3 regions of the Acetobacterium sp. KB-1 genome follow, and region 3 is predicted to be linked to each of the others. Evidence: riboswitches for the same ligand, from Rfam matches in the RefSeq annotation. Region 3 holds a riboswitch; each other region holds the start of a gene.

Region 1 (5,119 bases), 890 kb from region 3:
TAAACACAGCGCCGGGAATTTTTATTTCAGATGCTGTGTTTATTTGATTAACCGATCAACATTAAAATGATTCAAAATAATTATTGACATATGTTACTTATAAGATTTATAATAAATATTATAAGTAACATATACCAATAAGATATAAAGGAGTCCTTAAAATGCCAGGTAGAGATCGGACCGGACCGGATGGTCAGGGATCAAAAAGTGGAAAAGGATTGGGACGTTGCTCGGGAATTAACGCCAAACGCCGTGGAAAAGGTTGTGGCTGCGGTTGTCGCAGAAGTTCGAAAAGCAAATCGACGCATGAACCTGAGAATCTTGATGAACCAGGTCAAGCAACTGATCAGCAACGTAAAGAAATCGAAGGAAATTAATACGGAAGGGATGTTTCCAATTGAGCAAGAATGGAAACCGGTGAAGGCATGAAAATTGTAACATTAGCTGAAAACACATCGGTGTCTGAAGAATTCAAAAATGAACATGGATTGAGTTTATACATTGAAACCGAAACCCATAAATTGCTATTTGATGTGGGTGCCAGCGGTCTGTTTGCAGAAAATGCCAAAAAACTGGGGGTTGACCTTTGCGAAGTGGATACCCTGGTCATTAGTCATGGTCATTATGATCATGGTGGTGGTTTAGAAACATTTCTTAAGATCAATGATAAGGCCGCAATCTATATCAATGGTCAAGCCTTTGAAAATCATTATTCTAAAAGAGCAGACGGGGAGGCCTATATCGGTCTGGATCAGGAACTGTTTTCTAATCCGCGCTTTATCTTTTTGGCAGCGGATTTCGTCATCGATGATGCTTTGTGCATTTTTTCAAATGTTCAGGGAGAACGCTGTTGCTCTACGGCCAACGCTGACCTGCTGATGGAAAAAGATGGGCTACGGATGGCAGATGATTTTTGTCATGAACAGAACCTGATCATCCGGGAAAGAAATCAGGTCGTGCTGGTGGCAGGTTGTGCTCATAAGGGAGTCGTTAATATTCTTGATCATATGGCATCAAACTATGATATGCAGCCGACTGTTGTCATTGGGGGATTTCATCTTTATAATCGCACCCGAAAAAAACCGGAGGCAAAAGAATTGATTGAGGAAATTGGTAACGAACTCAAAAAAACTGCGATAATTTATTACACCTGCCATTGTACTGGGAAAGAGCCTTATCAAATCCTAAAAATGATGCTGGGAGAACAGGTTAATTATCTGGCAACCGGTAGCCGGGTTATTATTTAAAAATAAAAAAGAACAAGGAGAAAATGATGAACAAAGTAAAAGGAAATATGAAGTCGTGTTTAAATCCAGTGGCTAAGGTGTTGGTATCTTGTCGGGGATTAAATGGCGAAAACAATGCCCTGGCGGTGGGCTATTGCGGAAACTGCAGTTATGATCCGCCGATGGTCATGGTCGGGATTGTACCCTCACGGTATTCGTATCATCTGATTAAAGAGTCCGGCTGTTTTGTGGTGAATCTGGTTGATCAAGCCTATGAAGAAACCTTTAAATATTTGGGTAGCCACAGCAAACGCGATGAAGATAAGCTGGCGGTGATGAAGGTCAATTTAGAAGAAGCTAAATTTGTCAATGCTCCGATTCTTGCCGATTGCCCAGTTAATATTGAATGTAGCATTGTAGACTCAATTGTCACCGGTTCTCACGAAATGTTTGTCGGAAAAATTGAGTATGTCCACGCCGATTCAAAAATGGTCAGTGACGATGGCTGTATTGATTTTTCACAGATAAAATTCTTATAAACAGATCAGAATATAGAGTTTTGTGGTTGACATAAAAAAATTATAATGGTATTATGTCAAAAACGTGTTAGTGGTTTGTAACATAAAAACACAGACAACTTATTGAAAACGTTAGCCTAAAAAATTTTGGGCGTTGATTTTATCAAATGAGTTTAATTTAATAACTTATCATTCAAGGTGCCGATCATGAAGATCGGAGAATAGGGAAGCTTAGAAAGCACGGACCCACCACTGTGAACAGGGACGAATTCTTAAAAAACCACTGGGCTAAAGCCTGGGAAGGTGAGAATAGGATGAACTGTTAGTCAGGAGACCTGCCTTGATTTAAAAAATATGCCAGGGGATGATTGGCCGCATGATTTAGAATACCTTGAGATGGGAAGGGTTTCTTTTATTAATAAAAGAAGCTCTTTTTTTGTTTGCCCAGGGTAAGCGATTAAAGAAATTAAAAGCGTTTAAAATAATGAAAAAAGAAAAGAGGAGAAGCGATGACTTTTGAGGAAAAATGGGTTGACAACAAGAAAAAGACGGATCTAAATGAAACCCAGCAGTTTTGGGATGATCGGGCTTCGGAGTTTAATGAGATGGGAAAGAGGGAAATGGCTGATGATCCGGTGCTGTCGCTTTTAAAAAGCAAGGATGCTATTTTCCCGGGAGCGAGAGTACTGGATATCGGATGTGGTGCTGGGCGCTATTCCAAAGAATTCTTAAAAATGGGCTGTGAAGTAGTGGGGATTGATATTTCCCCTAATATGATTGATTTTACAAAGGAAAATGCTGCCAGTGTAAAGGCTGATTTTTTTACGTTTAAGGTTATGCCCTGGGAAAAGGCGGATCTGGCCGCAGAAGGATGGGAAGGCTATTTTGATCTCGTTTTTGCTTCTATGAGCCCAGCTATTAGCGGCCCCGAGGAATTAAAAAAAATGAATCAGGCCTCCAAAGGCTATTGTTTTATGAGCGGACACCTGATCAAAGAAGATAAAATTGGAAATGAACTACGAGTGGCACTGAATAAAGAAAACCGCACCGCTGACTACCGGAATACCTTATATTACGCCTTTAATATATTATGGGATATGGGCTTTTTTCCGGAGTTTCGACATAGTGAGAATCAACAGACAAAGATTTGGGAGCTGGAAAAAGCAACCAATTATTATGCCCATATGTTAAGGGCTACCGATGAAGAGACAAAACAGACGATTCGGGATTATCTTAAGAATAAAAGCAAAGACGGACAGATTGAAGATATAAACTATTCCAAAAACGGTCAATTGCTGTGGTCTGTTCTGTCTGCTCAAATAGACGGGAGATAAAGATGCTAAAAAAACCAAGTGCCGTGATTGAGGTGGAGGGCGACAGCCTGGAATTATACCAGAAATTCACGGGCAAAAAAACCGTGTTGATTCTCATTCTTTGCGCTTTGTTGCTGGTGGTAGCCATTTTTGCCATGAATAGTGGGGCCATGGAATTGGATCCCACCGACATTGTCAAAACCCTGATGAGCATTGGTACCGAAATCTCTAGTGTAGTAGTATGGCGGATTCGTCTGCCCCGAGTTTTGGCCGCGGTTATTGCCGGTGCAGGTTTGGCAGTGGCCGGATGTGTGATGCAAAATAATTTAAGAAATCCGTTAGCATCGCCTTCTACCTTGGGGATTTCCAGTGCAGCTGCCTTTGGTGCCAATATCGCTATTATTGTATTGGGGGCTGGGACGGTGCAAAGCTCGGCAGCGCAGCCGATTATTGTCAACAATCCTTATCTGGTAACGATTTTTGCCTTTGCTTTTTCCATGGGAGCGACCATGATAATTTTGCTGCTGTCCCGAATGCGCAGTTTTTCGCCGGAGTCTATTGTTCTGGCAGGGGTGGCACTGAGCTCTCTTTTTGGAGCAGGCACCACCTTGATTCAGTATTTTGCTGAATCAGTGCAGATTGCTGCCGCTATCTTCTGGACCTTTGGGGACCTGGGTCGGGCTGGCTGGACAGAGGTTTATATTTTGGCTGCGGTGGTGGGTCTTGCGATGATCTACTTTATGATGAAGCGTTGGGATTATAATGCACTGGACAATGGTGCCGATGCCGCTAAGAGTTTGGGGGTCAATGTCGAGCAAACCCGATTTGGCGGGATGCTGGTATCATCGATGATTACCGCAGTGACGGTATCATTTCTTGGTGTGATTGGGTTTATCGGTTTGGTGGCACCACAGATGGTCAGGCGGATAATCGGCGGGGATCATCGCTTTCTGATTCCCATTTCTGCCTTAATGGGGGCGCTTTTGTTGCTGGTCTCGGATACCTTTGCCCGAACGATTATTTCCCCCATTATATTGCCAGTGGGAGCAGTGACATCATTTTTAGGGGCACCCCTGTTTTTGTATCTCTTACTTAAAGGAGGTAAACGTCGTTGAATTTACAAGTTGAAGGATTGGCTTTTGATTATCCTTGCCAAAACGTCTTAAAAGGGATCTCTTTTTCCATGAAGCGCGGGGAATGTTTGGCGATACTGGGAACAAATGGCGCCGGGAAATCGACTTTGCTTAAGTGTATTAACAAAATCTTGAAGCCCCAGGGCGGGAGTGTCTTAATTGATCAGGAAAATATTAAAGCGTTTAAGCAGAGTGAGCTGGCCCAGAGAGTGGCTTATGTTTCTCAGAGTAATCAAAGTACAACCACGACAGTTTTTGATTCGATTCTGATTGGTAGAAAACCTTATATCAAATGGGATGTGGGGAAGAATGATTTAAATATTGTCAATGAGACCATCAAGATGTTAAATTTGGAAAAATTTGCATTAAAAAATGTCGATGAGTTAAGCGGCGGCGAATATCAGAAGGTGTTAATTGGTCGGGCATTAGCCCAGGAAACTGATGTGCTAATGCTGGATGAGCCAACGAGCAGCTTGGATCTAAAAAATCAATTGGAGGTGCTTCAATTGATCAAAGAAATTGCCTACCTTAAAAATATCACGGCGGTGGTAACTATTCATGATCTGAATCTGGCATTACGCTTTGCCGATCAGTATATTTTACTAAAAGACGGTGTTATCCATGCTGCCGGTGGGAAGGAGGTTATTACCGAAGCAAATATAAAAGAAGTATATGGGGTAGACGTAACGGTTGAGCAAGTCAACAATCGTTCGGTTGTGGTTCCAATATAAAAGAAGCGAGGAGAAGCGATGAAAAGAAAACGAATATTAGCTCTGGTGTTGTCGGCGGTGTTGATTTTAATGATGGCGGGCTGTTCTACCGAAGGGGGGACAACGGCAGATGAAATGATCACGGTTACCGATACCTTGGGTCGGACTGTCGAATTAGCAGGACCAGCGGAAAAAATTGTGGCAACCGGAGTTGGGGCC
Region 2 (5,119 bases), 930 kb from region 3:
TGGTTAAGAAGATTACGGATATTTTAGAGCGGGCCGGGCTGACTTTTGACAGTTTTACCCAAACGGAGGCCAATCCTTCAGTAGAAACCGTCGATAAGGCCACCAAGGCGTTTGTTGACAGTGGGGCAGACTGTATTATTGCTTTGGGTGGCGGTTCCCCCATGGATGTAGCTAAGGCGGTGGGGATATTGGCGAAGTTCGGTGGGTCAATTGGTACCTATGAAGGGGCTGATAAGGTCCCCGGTGCGATTGTGCCGCTAATTGCCATTCCCACCACTGCTGGCACCGGTTCTGAGGTAACAGCTTTTGCGGTGATCACGGACCGTTCCCGGAATTATAAGCTGACGGTCTTTAGTTATGAACTGATTCCGGCCTATGCAGTACTGGACCCAACCTTAGTTATGACAACCCCGGAAAAAACGGCGGCAGCCTGCGGAATTGATGCTCTGGTTCATGCCATTGAGGCTTATCTATCGAAGGCCGCTTCACCTTTTTCTGATGCAATGGCTGAAAAAGCCTTGGAATTGATCGGTAATAATATCCGTTTGTTTGTGGCAGATCGAACCAATCCAGAAGCAGCAGCCAATATGCTTTATGGTAGCATGTTTGCCGGGATCGCCTTTGCCTGGGCGCGGCTGGGTAATGTCCATGCGATGGCCCATCCCCTGGGCGGTTATTTTGATGTCCCTCATGGGGTTGCCAATGCGATACTGCTGCCAACGGTGCTGGAATATAACGCCCTAGCCGATACCGGACGTTATCAAAAAATTTATGACGCGATTAAATGCGGTGAAGGATGGGAGGATTTTACGTCTCAGACTTTGGTCGATGAGATCCGTAGCTTAACTTGTGCACTGGGGATTCCCAAAACCCTAAGTGAGGTGGGCGTCACGGTCGATAAGATCCCTGCGATGGCTGTAGATGCCATGAAAAGTGGTAATATTCTGGTTAATCCCAGAAGTACAACCCTGGAACAGATTGAAGCGCTGTATCGACTGGCGTTATAGAGGAAGGACAACATGGAAGTAATTGAACAGAAAATAAAACTGGTAGTTGAGGAATCGGGTTGCCCGATATATTCGGCGGGGGATGAAGTCATTTTTGACGGACCCCAGCTGGATAAGGACAAGAGTGGAAATTTCTGCATGATGGCACTCAGTGCAGTGTTTCCCTTTGTCTATGCGGCTCGCAAAGGTGTGATTACCGATGCCCCGCTCCAATGCCCGGACTGTGGAGAAAAAGTGGTGTTTAGAATTAGAAAAGCCTGAAGAACTCAAAGTGTATAAAAAAAGATCAAAGGGATCAAGTATCTGTCCTTTTGATCTTTTTAGTTATTTTGCATCAGTAAGAATTGCATTCTAGTCCATTGATTTTCGCTTTTAAAGTCGTAATATAGCGTATTCCAATATCACTTAAGGTATGTTCCCTGCGCATAATATAACCCGCGTGTAAAATTTGATCACTTTCGCAAAACTCGATCGTCTGAATCTCATTTAGTTTTGAGTGCATCTTATCGCCATCGCTGTTAGTCAGATCTGGACCGATGCTAAAACAATCAGTGCCACGAACCAGGGCGATTTTTGTGCAACGGTCAATGACATGAATGTTTTTATCCAGGATTTCATTAAATAAAATTTCTTCAGAAAAATGAAGCAGATTGTCATCACCCTGATCATAGGTGACAAAAGGGTATGGTTTTAAGTCATCAAGGGTTAGCAATTCTTTCTTAGCGAGGGGATGTAGTTTTCTTATAAAAACATAGGATTTGATTTTTCCCAGAATATGAAAGGAGAGATTGCTGGTATCTAAAAGTTTTTGCATCGTATTCAGGTAATGATCATTAATGCACATAACCCCGATTTCGCTGCGACGGGTGGCCACGTCGTGGATGACCTCATGGGTTGGACATTCCCGAATGGCAATATCATAGCGATCCAAGCCGATTTCATCAACGATTTTGATAAAAGACATGGTCGAAAAGGGCAGTCGCTGGGTGGAGACAGAAAAGCGCATCGGGATCGATTTCTGATGCTGATAACGTCGTTCCAGATAGTCGGCTTGCTCAACGATATCTCTGGCATGGTTTAGATAATCTTGTCCTTCATAAGTTAATTCAATCCCACGGCTGTTTCGCTTGAACAGGAGAATTCCGAGACTCTGTTCGACTTCTTTGATTGCAGTGGATAAAGTGGATTGGGAAATATAGAGGGCCTTAGCCGCCGCCGAAATTGATTGATGCCTTGAAATTTCGATCATATATTTCATATTTTGTAGTGAAATCATTGGTTTCCTCCTTGTTTGTTTAGCCCTATACTATCAAAAATATTGATAGCTGGCAATTGGAAATTAGAAGAACCGCTGAATTGTTTGCTCCTCTTTCTTGTGATATAATACGACTTAATTGAATAACAAAGTGTAGTATGAAAATCGGTTAAAGTCCGATGCGGTACCGCCACTGTAAAAGTGAGCCGCTGTAAATTGATCAACACTGGAAAGAAATTTCTGGGAAGTTGTTACAGCAGGCGATGATCTTAAGCCAGGATGCTTCTATATTTTGTGATAACCAAGCCTAACGGATTATTGGGTGAGGGATTTATTTTTATAATAAACTCTTCTGTCTAATAATTCAGAAGAGTTTTTTTATTGGAGGAAAAATGAAGATAAAACTAAAACGGATCGCATTTTATGGCAAGGGAGGGATTGGTAAATCGACGATTGCCGCCAATGTATCGGCAGCGCTTTCAAAAGCTGGGAAAAAGGTTCTCCATATCGGCTGTGACCCGAAATCGGATTCGACCCGGATTCTGATGAAGCGACGGATTCCCACCGTCTTGAAAACACTCAAGGAAAAAGGAGATCAGCTGAATAAAGCAGATATTTTATATAAAGGAGTTTATGGCGTTACTTGCGTTGAAGCTGGCGGCCCGGAACCGGGGGTCGGTTGTGCCGGGATGGGCATTTCGGCGGTGATCGAGACCCTGGAAAAGCTGGAAGTCTTTGCGATGGACTGGGATCTGATTGTCTATGATGTGCTGGGTGATGTGGTCTGTGGTGGTTTTTCCATCCCCATGCGCAAGCAATGTGTTGATGCGGTTTATATTGTGACCTCATCAGAATTTATGTCGTTGTACGCTGCCAATAATATTTTAAAGGGTATCGCGCACTACGAAACCCCGAAGAAAAAACTATTTGGCGGCTTTATTCATAATCGCTACTCGTCCCAAACCGATAAAGATGTGGTTGATCATTTTATCAAAATGACCGAAAGCCGTCTGATAGCCTCTATTGAACAAAACCAGGCGATCAAGCTGGCCGAGTATCAAAGAAATACCATGATTGAGGCCGATCCCCAGGCCCCCCTTTCACAGGTAATTAAGACCTTGGGGAAGGATCTGTTTTGCGAAGTTCCTGCCAGTGACTCTCGTCCCCTTGATGACGACGCAATGGAAGCCCTCTTTGATTTTGTTTCCGCAAAGAACCAGGAAATCAGCAGATGAGTAGCATCACCATTGAAACGTCGATCTATAATTTAGGTGATATGGAAATGGCGAAACGAATTTTTGCGATACCGGAAACCTTAGTCGTGGCCGTCGGACCGCCAACTTGTATCCGTATTTTATATTTTAGGGCTTTGGAATGTGGGCAGTTGTCCAAGCTCAAACTCGTTCCCATTCGTGCATTGGATTATACCTTTGGGGATTATCTGGAAAAAATCAAAGGCGTTGTTGAAGCGGCGTTACGAAAAGCCTGCTATCAGGGTATTATTCTTTATGTTTCATGTCCCGATTTGCTCAGCCAAACCGATTTTGATACGATGATCGAGGGACTTGATAATCCCCATCAGATACCTGTCGAGATTTTCAAGCGTGGTCCCATGGAGAAACGAAAAACCAGTCCATCCCAACGTTTGGATAAGATTGCAACAAAAATTGCGGACTTTGTCAAGACCCGGCCACTGGTTTTATCAAAAAATGCAGCGGTTTGTGAATTACCGCCGCTGGCCGCAGATTATACGGGGGTACTTTCTTTATTCCCCGATGATGAGGCCGTTTGTCAGTTTTTAATGACGGGCTCCGGCTGTGCAAACTGTCCTAGTTCCATTGATAAACTGAATCACAATCCGTTTATTTTTTCCCGATTTAATGACTTGCAGGCGGTTAATGGCTGCACAAATGAGATCGGTGAAGCCATTACAAAGCGCTTTCAAATGAATCATCAAACCAAAGATATAAAATTATTTCTATCCATTGGCACACCGGTTACCTTTATGACCGGGATGAATGATCATTTTTTACAGACCTGTGATCTATTTGAAATGACCTGTGCAATAGATACCAACGGTTTTCAGACGGCCGAAGAAGGGGTAGCAAAGGCCTTGTTAAAAATCGCCAAAGCAACGTTAAAAAAAGTTGAAAACCGAAAAAAACGGCTCAATATTATTGGCTATAATCCATTTTTGTTTGGGAAAAGGCAACACTTTGATGAAATTGAAACCTGCCTGACGTCGCTGGGTTATGCGGTGAACTTTCTCGGCTATGAGAGTCTGGGTTCCTTTAAAACGGCAGCAGAAGCTGAGCTGAATCTTGTTTTTTCCAGACACGGTCTGTGTTTGGCAAAATGGATGGCGGAGATGTTTGAAATACCCTATCATTTTGCAATGCCGATCGGCATTGACGGCTTTAATCAGTGGCTGAGAGCCGTCGGTACGTTATTAAAAACAGTGATCCCGGAATCGTATTACTTAAATAAAGAGCCGCAGCCATGCCCGGCTTTCCGGGTGCTGCTGCTGGGCGAAAATGAAATTCTGGATCGGCTTGAGACAGCGATCCCAAATGATTTTGGGATTATAACCATCCGGGCAAATAAAATTACGGATCAGGAATTATCGCAAATGACCGTTACCCATGTCATTGCGGATCCGCTTTATCAAAATAGAATCAACACGATATCATATAAATTTATTCCCATGCCCTATCCCAGCCTTAGCGGTAACGCGTTTATCGAGCTGGATTATCAATATATGGGACAAACAGGCTACGCTTATTTAAAGCGTTTCTTTGCAAATGAAGTAACGGCTTAAATTAAAAATAAAAAAATACCAAGGAGTAGAAGAGATGAA
Region 3 (5,119 bases):
ACCGTGATCTCCGGCCATGGTGATGACCATTTTTTTATCGACATTGGGTCGGATGGTGCGTTGAATCCCGGCCAACTGTTCAGCGACAACCAGCAGCTGACCGAGACTCCAGGGCGGAATCGCTAATTTTTCTATATGATCGCGGGCGGCCTGACGCCACTTGGGGTCAGCCGGTTCGGTATGGTCGATGACGTGTGTTAAGGTATATTTGGTTTCGATCATGGTAATTATCCTTTCTACTTAGTAATAAATGAAACGTACGATTGATTTTATCACTATATTGGTGAGGCTTGTAAGGGCTTGTATTACAAACCCTTACGGAATGATGGGTGACGCTTTTGGATAATAAACGCTTGTTTTTTCGTGGGGCGGGTAAGCTACCCGTCACAAAGGGTTTACTCGTTTAGGATATCCCAAAAAACTCCGCCGCGACATCCGCCGGACATTTACTGTCGGCACAGACAGCACAACCATGGGAAGGCTTTTGAGCCGCAAAGGCAGCGATCAGATTGGCTTGATTGATGGCGTTTTTGATCTGTTCTTCCTGATTGCGGGAAACCCGGGCCCGGGACATCGCCAGATCGCGGTTCCAGGCCGCGCCGCCGCGCTTTAAGACATTGGCCGCATTGGCGGCGATCCGGGTCGTTTCGACACCGATGCGGACATCTTCCTCATTGGGCAGACCCAGGTGTTCGGCTGGGGTCAGGTAACAAAGGAAATCAGCCCCGTGCATGCCGGCAAAGGCACCGCCGATCGAACCCGTAATATTGTCATATCCGGGAGCAATATCGGTGGCCAGGAAGCCTAAAATATAGTAGGGTACATCGTAACAGAGTCGTTTTTGCAGTAGCATCGCTGAGGGAATATGGTTTAGTGGCACATGGCCGGGACCTTCCACCATCACCTGAACCCCGGCCGCCAGGGCCCGTTTGGTCAGCTCACCAGCGACCATTAAGCCGCGCAGGTGGGCCTGATCCAGAGAATCAGCATTGGCACCGGGTCGAATGGCGTCGCCGATGCTAAGTACCGTATCGGTCGCTTTGAGAATCTCCAGCAGTCGGTCAAATTCGGCATAAAGAGGATTTTCTTTATCGTTATGGAACATCCAGCCAGTTAGCAAGGATCCACCACGGCTACAGATATCGGCAACGCGACCGGTTCTTTTTAATATTTTGAGAAGATCCATATTCAGGGCCGAGTGCACGGCCATAAAATCCATACCGGCCTGACATTGTTTTTCAACCACTTCAAACAGATCATCAGAGGTCATATTGACCATCAGGCCCCGTTTATCAGCCGCTTCTTTGGCAGCCTGATAAACGGGCACACAGCCAGCGGCAATGTTGGAATTATTTAGACTTAAGGTTCGCATGGTATCAATATCGGCACCCATACTTAAATCCATAAAACCGTGGGCACCGGCGGCTTCGATGATTTTTAGTTTTTTGACTTCCATGTCCATATCATCCCGATCACCAGAGGTGCCCATCAGACCGTTGACTTTGACGTCCAGACCACCACCGATGCCGCAGATTTTAGAACGATTGCGCAATTTATTTTTAGGAATGACAATCCGGCCGGCAGCTACTCCGGCTCTGATAAATTCAGGCGTGAAGCCTTCGCTGAGTGCCACCATTTCCATTTCTTCGGTAATTTTACCCTGTCGAGCTTTTAATATTTGGGTCATGATTAGTTCCTCGCTTCCTGGTTTTCGTCTCGTAAATACTTGCCGACAATTTTCATGGCACAGAAGTCGCCGCACATGCTGCATTCGGATTCGAAGTCGGTGCTGCGATCCTTCCAGACCTTCGTGGCGGTTTCAGTATCGATGGCCAGTTCCATCTGCCGGCCCCAATTAAGTTCCCGGCGGGCATGGGACATTTCCAGATCCCAGGCAATCGCTGCCGGATGGCCTTTGCCAACATCACCAGCATGGGCGGCGATGCGGCTGGCCATCACGCCCATATAGACATCATCGGCATTTGGCATGCCGATATGTTCGGCCGGGGTGACGTAACAGAGGAAGTCGGCACCGTAATAGGCGGCGATTGCGCCGCCGATGGCGCCAGTGACATGATCCATACCAGCCCCGGAATCGGTGGGCAGACAGCCGAAGACAAAGTAGGGAGCGCCGCCGCATAGTTGTTTTTGTAACTTTACAGTGGTCTGGATCTGATCCAGGGGCACATGGCCCGGTCCTTTGACCATCACTTGAACCCCGGCCGCCCGGGCCTTTTTAACCAGACCGCCGAGGATCACCAATTCATGAACCTGGGCGCCGTCCAGGGAATCGGCAATACAGCCGGGGCGCATGCCGTCGGCAAAGCTCAGCACGACATCATACTTTTTACAGATTTCCAGGACCCGGTCATATTGGGTAAAAAAGGGATTTTCACAGTGGTTGTGAACCATCCAGCCAATCAGATGGGAACCCCCATAACTAACCAGTGGATCAATCCGGCCTTCTTCTTTGGCGCGGTTGATCACGTCCATGGTGGTGCCGCAGTGCAGGGCTAAAAAGCTGACGCCTTCGGAGGCATGCTTTTCCATCATCGCGAACATGTCATCCGCGGTCATATCTAAAGCACTGCCATATTTTTCCTGAGCCATAGCCAGGGTCTGATAAAGGGGTAGGGTACCGACCGGCCGGTCCACCGTGGATAAGACTTTTTCACGCATTTCATCAATCGGACCCCGAACACTTAAATCCATCAGCGTATCCGCTTCGGCTTTTACGGCCTGTTTGATTTTAGCCATTTCACCATCGATGGTGTCATCTATTTCATACATCCCAACGCTGGCGGAAACCTTGGTAAACAGACCCTTGCCCACCGCCACCGGGTTGATATTTGGCCGGGAACTCTTTAGAATGACGATTTCACCGACGGCTACCCCCTGGCGAATGTTTTCGGGATCGAGCCCTTCTTTTTGCGCCACATAAATCATTTCTGCGGTGATCTCACCGGCTTGTGCTTTTTTAAGAATTGTCATCGTTTCCTCCTGAATGATTCTCAACAAATTTTGGCAAATAAAAAAGTCCACAGCTGTTATTTATTCTAAATAACAGCCATGAACTTTACCTTCGTTCATTCAGGATCGATTCATAGGCAGGTCTCCTGACTTGGGGTTTTAACGCTTTGCCACACCTTCCCATTAAAAAAACAGTGGTTTTTGTGGTTTGCTCCGCCCTTACAGTGATGGGTTCGTTCAGGACTCTCACCTGATTCCCTATTCTCCTTAATGTTTAAGGCACCATATGTTCGCTTTTCTATTTACTTGCTTTTGATTATACACACTAAAAAATGAAAGTGCAAGAAAAAAATAAAAAAAATCGATTGTGTAACTCATGAGAAAAAAAACAACAAACTATGTTATAATAAAATTAAGTGAATGAGGGAGGTGAGCAGATGAATATCATTCTTGTCTGGTTGGTTTTATTTGTCGTTTTTCTGGTGGTTGAATTGGTTACTGCTGGCGCACTGGTTTCCATCTGGTTTTGTGTTGGTTCTCTGGTGGCAATGGCCGTCGCTTATTTAGGCGCACCATTTTGGGTACAGATGACGCTGTTCTTTCTGGTTTCTGTTGGATTATTATTGGGAACAAAACCTTTTTTGAAAAAACACATGGATCCCAAAACGATAACAACCAATGCTGATCGCATTCTCAAAGAACAGGGGATTGTTGAGGAAGAAATCAATAATCTTAAGGGACAGGGCGCCATCAAGGTTGATGGTAAGTCTTGGACTGCCAGAAATGTCGACGACGATACAGTCATTCCTGTTGGTGCAAAAGTGACTGTGGTAGGAATCGAAGGGGTTAAAGCCATGGTTAAATTGGTAGAAGAAGAAATAAAATAAAAGGAGGTAAGAAGATGATTGGATTAATTATTTTAGGCGTTTTATTTATCATTTTTGTTGTTGTAATTATTGTGAATGCGAAGATCGTTCCCCAGGCTAATGCCTATGTGGTGGAACGATTGGGCGCTTATCATGCCACCTGGGAGACCGGTTTTCATATCGCAATTCCGATTTTTGACCGGATTTCAAAAAGAATCAGTTTAAAAGAACGGGTCGCGGATTTCCCGCCCCAACCGGTTATTACCAAGGATAATGTTACGATGCAGATTGACACGGTAATTTATTTACAGGTTACCGATCCTAAATTCTATATGTATGGGGTGGACAATCCCATGAAAGCCATTGAAAATCTAACCGCCACCACTTTGCGTAACATCATTGGTGATATGGAGCTCGATGCAACACTGACATCCCGGGACGTGATTAATACCAAAATGCGGGTAATTCTCGATGAAGCCACCGATCCCTGGGGGATTAAAATCAACCGGGTAGAACTTAAAAACATCATGCCACCAGAAGCGATCCAGAATGCGATGGAACGGCAGATGAAGGCAGAGCGGGAACGTCGGGAAAAAATCCTCCAGGCAGAAGGCGAAAAAGCCAGTGCCATTCTGGTCGCTGAAGGCGAAAAATCAGCGGCAATTTTACAAGCGGAAGGCTTAAAAGCGGCTGCTATTCTTAGTGCCGAAGCGGATCGGGAAGCTCAGATCAGACGGGCAGAAGGTGAAGCAGAAGCCATTGTCAAGGTTCAGGAAGCGGTTGCCAATGGGGTCAAGATGTTAAATGATGCCAATCCGATTCAGTCAGTTATTGCCCTTAAGAGTTTATCTACCTTTGAAAAGGTAGCTGATGGCAAAGCCACTAAGATTATTATTCCCTCTGAAATTCAGGGCTTGGCGGGTCTGGCAACATCCCTTAGTGAAATCATGACAGATCAGAGCAAGGTCAGTCAGTAAGATCAGTTAATAAAAGAAATTTCAGTAAAAGACCATGAATGGGCAATTGGGAAACGTGAATCGTTTTTCAATTGCCCAAAGTTTTTAAGTGTAGCAATTAAGAAAGAAGGAATATTTTGCGAATCAGTAACACACAACTTATCAAACGTTTCATACCTTATTATCAAAAATACAAATGGATTCTGTTGTTGGATCTGTTTTGCGCTACCTTGACAACGGTATGCGATCTGGTTTTGCCCCTGATCGTACGGTTTATCACCAATACCGCCATCAATGATCTGGCCAGTCTGACGGTGGAAACAATCT

The links. A riboswitch is a leader RNA that binds a small molecule or an ion and turns the genes downstream of it on or off. The one in region 3 is predicted to bind cobalamin.
Region 1: linked by a shared signal. The riboswitch ahead of DOZ58_RS13705 (bifunctional 2-polyprenyl-6-hydroxyphenol methylase/3-demethylubiquinol 3-O-methyltransferase UbiG) and the one ahead of thiC (phosphomethylpyrimidine synthase ThiC) in region 3 are both predicted to bind cobalamin.
Region 2: linked by a shared signal. The riboswitch ahead of DOZ58_RS03695 (AAA family ATPase) and the one ahead of thiC (phosphomethylpyrimidine synthase ThiC) in region 3 are both predicted to bind cobalamin.

What each region holds. Positions count from the first base shown of each region.
Region 1 covers NZ_CP030040.1:2,957,158-2,962,276, forward strand. The annotation lists gene DOZ58_RS13690 (DUF5320 domain-containing protein) at 162-377, shown strand; gene DOZ58_RS13695 (MBL fold metallo-hydrolase) at 426-1,247, shown strand; gene DOZ58_RS13700 (flavin reductase family protein) at 1,271-1,765, shown strand; cobalamin riboswitch at 1,924-2,102, shown strand; gene DOZ58_RS13705 (bifunctional 2-polyprenyl-6-hydroxyphenol methylase/3-demethylubiquinol 3-O-methyltransferase UbiG) at 2,254-3,078, shown strand; gene DOZ58_RS13710 (iron ABC transporter permease) at 3,081-4,172, shown strand; gene DOZ58_RS13715 (ABC transporter ATP-binding protein) at 4,169-4,921, shown strand; gene DOZ58_RS13720 (iron ABC transporter substrate-binding protein) at 4,940-5,119, shown strand, end outside.
Region 2 covers NZ_CP030040.1:786,047-791,165, reverse strand. The annotation lists gene DOZ58_RS03710 (iron-containing alcohol dehydrogenase) at 1-1,007, shown strand, start outside; gene DOZ58_RS03705 (TIGR04076 family protein) at 1,020-1,268, shown strand; gene DOZ58_RS03700 (LysR family transcriptional regulator) at 1,342-2,283, opposite strand; cobalamin riboswitch at 2,386-2,566, shown strand; gene DOZ58_RS03695 (AAA family ATPase) at 2,655-3,497, shown strand; gene DOZ58_RS03690 (nitrogenase component 1) at 3,494-5,080, shown strand; gene DOZ58_RS03685 (ABC transporter substrate-binding protein) at 5,115-5,119, shown strand, end outside.
Region 3 covers NZ_CP030040.1:3,849,407-3,854,525, forward strand. The annotation lists gene cobT (nicotinate-nucleotide--dimethylbenzimidazole phosphoribosyltransferase) at 1-222, opposite strand, end outside; gene bzaB (B12 lower ligand biosynthesis ThiC-like protein BzaB) at 404-1,687, opposite strand; gene thiC (phosphomethylpyrimidine synthase ThiC) at 1,690-2,991, opposite strand; cobalamin riboswitch at 3,089-3,272, opposite strand; gene DOZ58_RS17740 (NfeD family protein) at 3,408-3,857, shown strand; gene DOZ58_RS17745 (SPFH domain-containing protein) at 3,872-4,813, shown strand; gene DOZ58_RS17750 (ABC transporter ATP-binding protein) at 4,936-5,119, shown strand, end outside.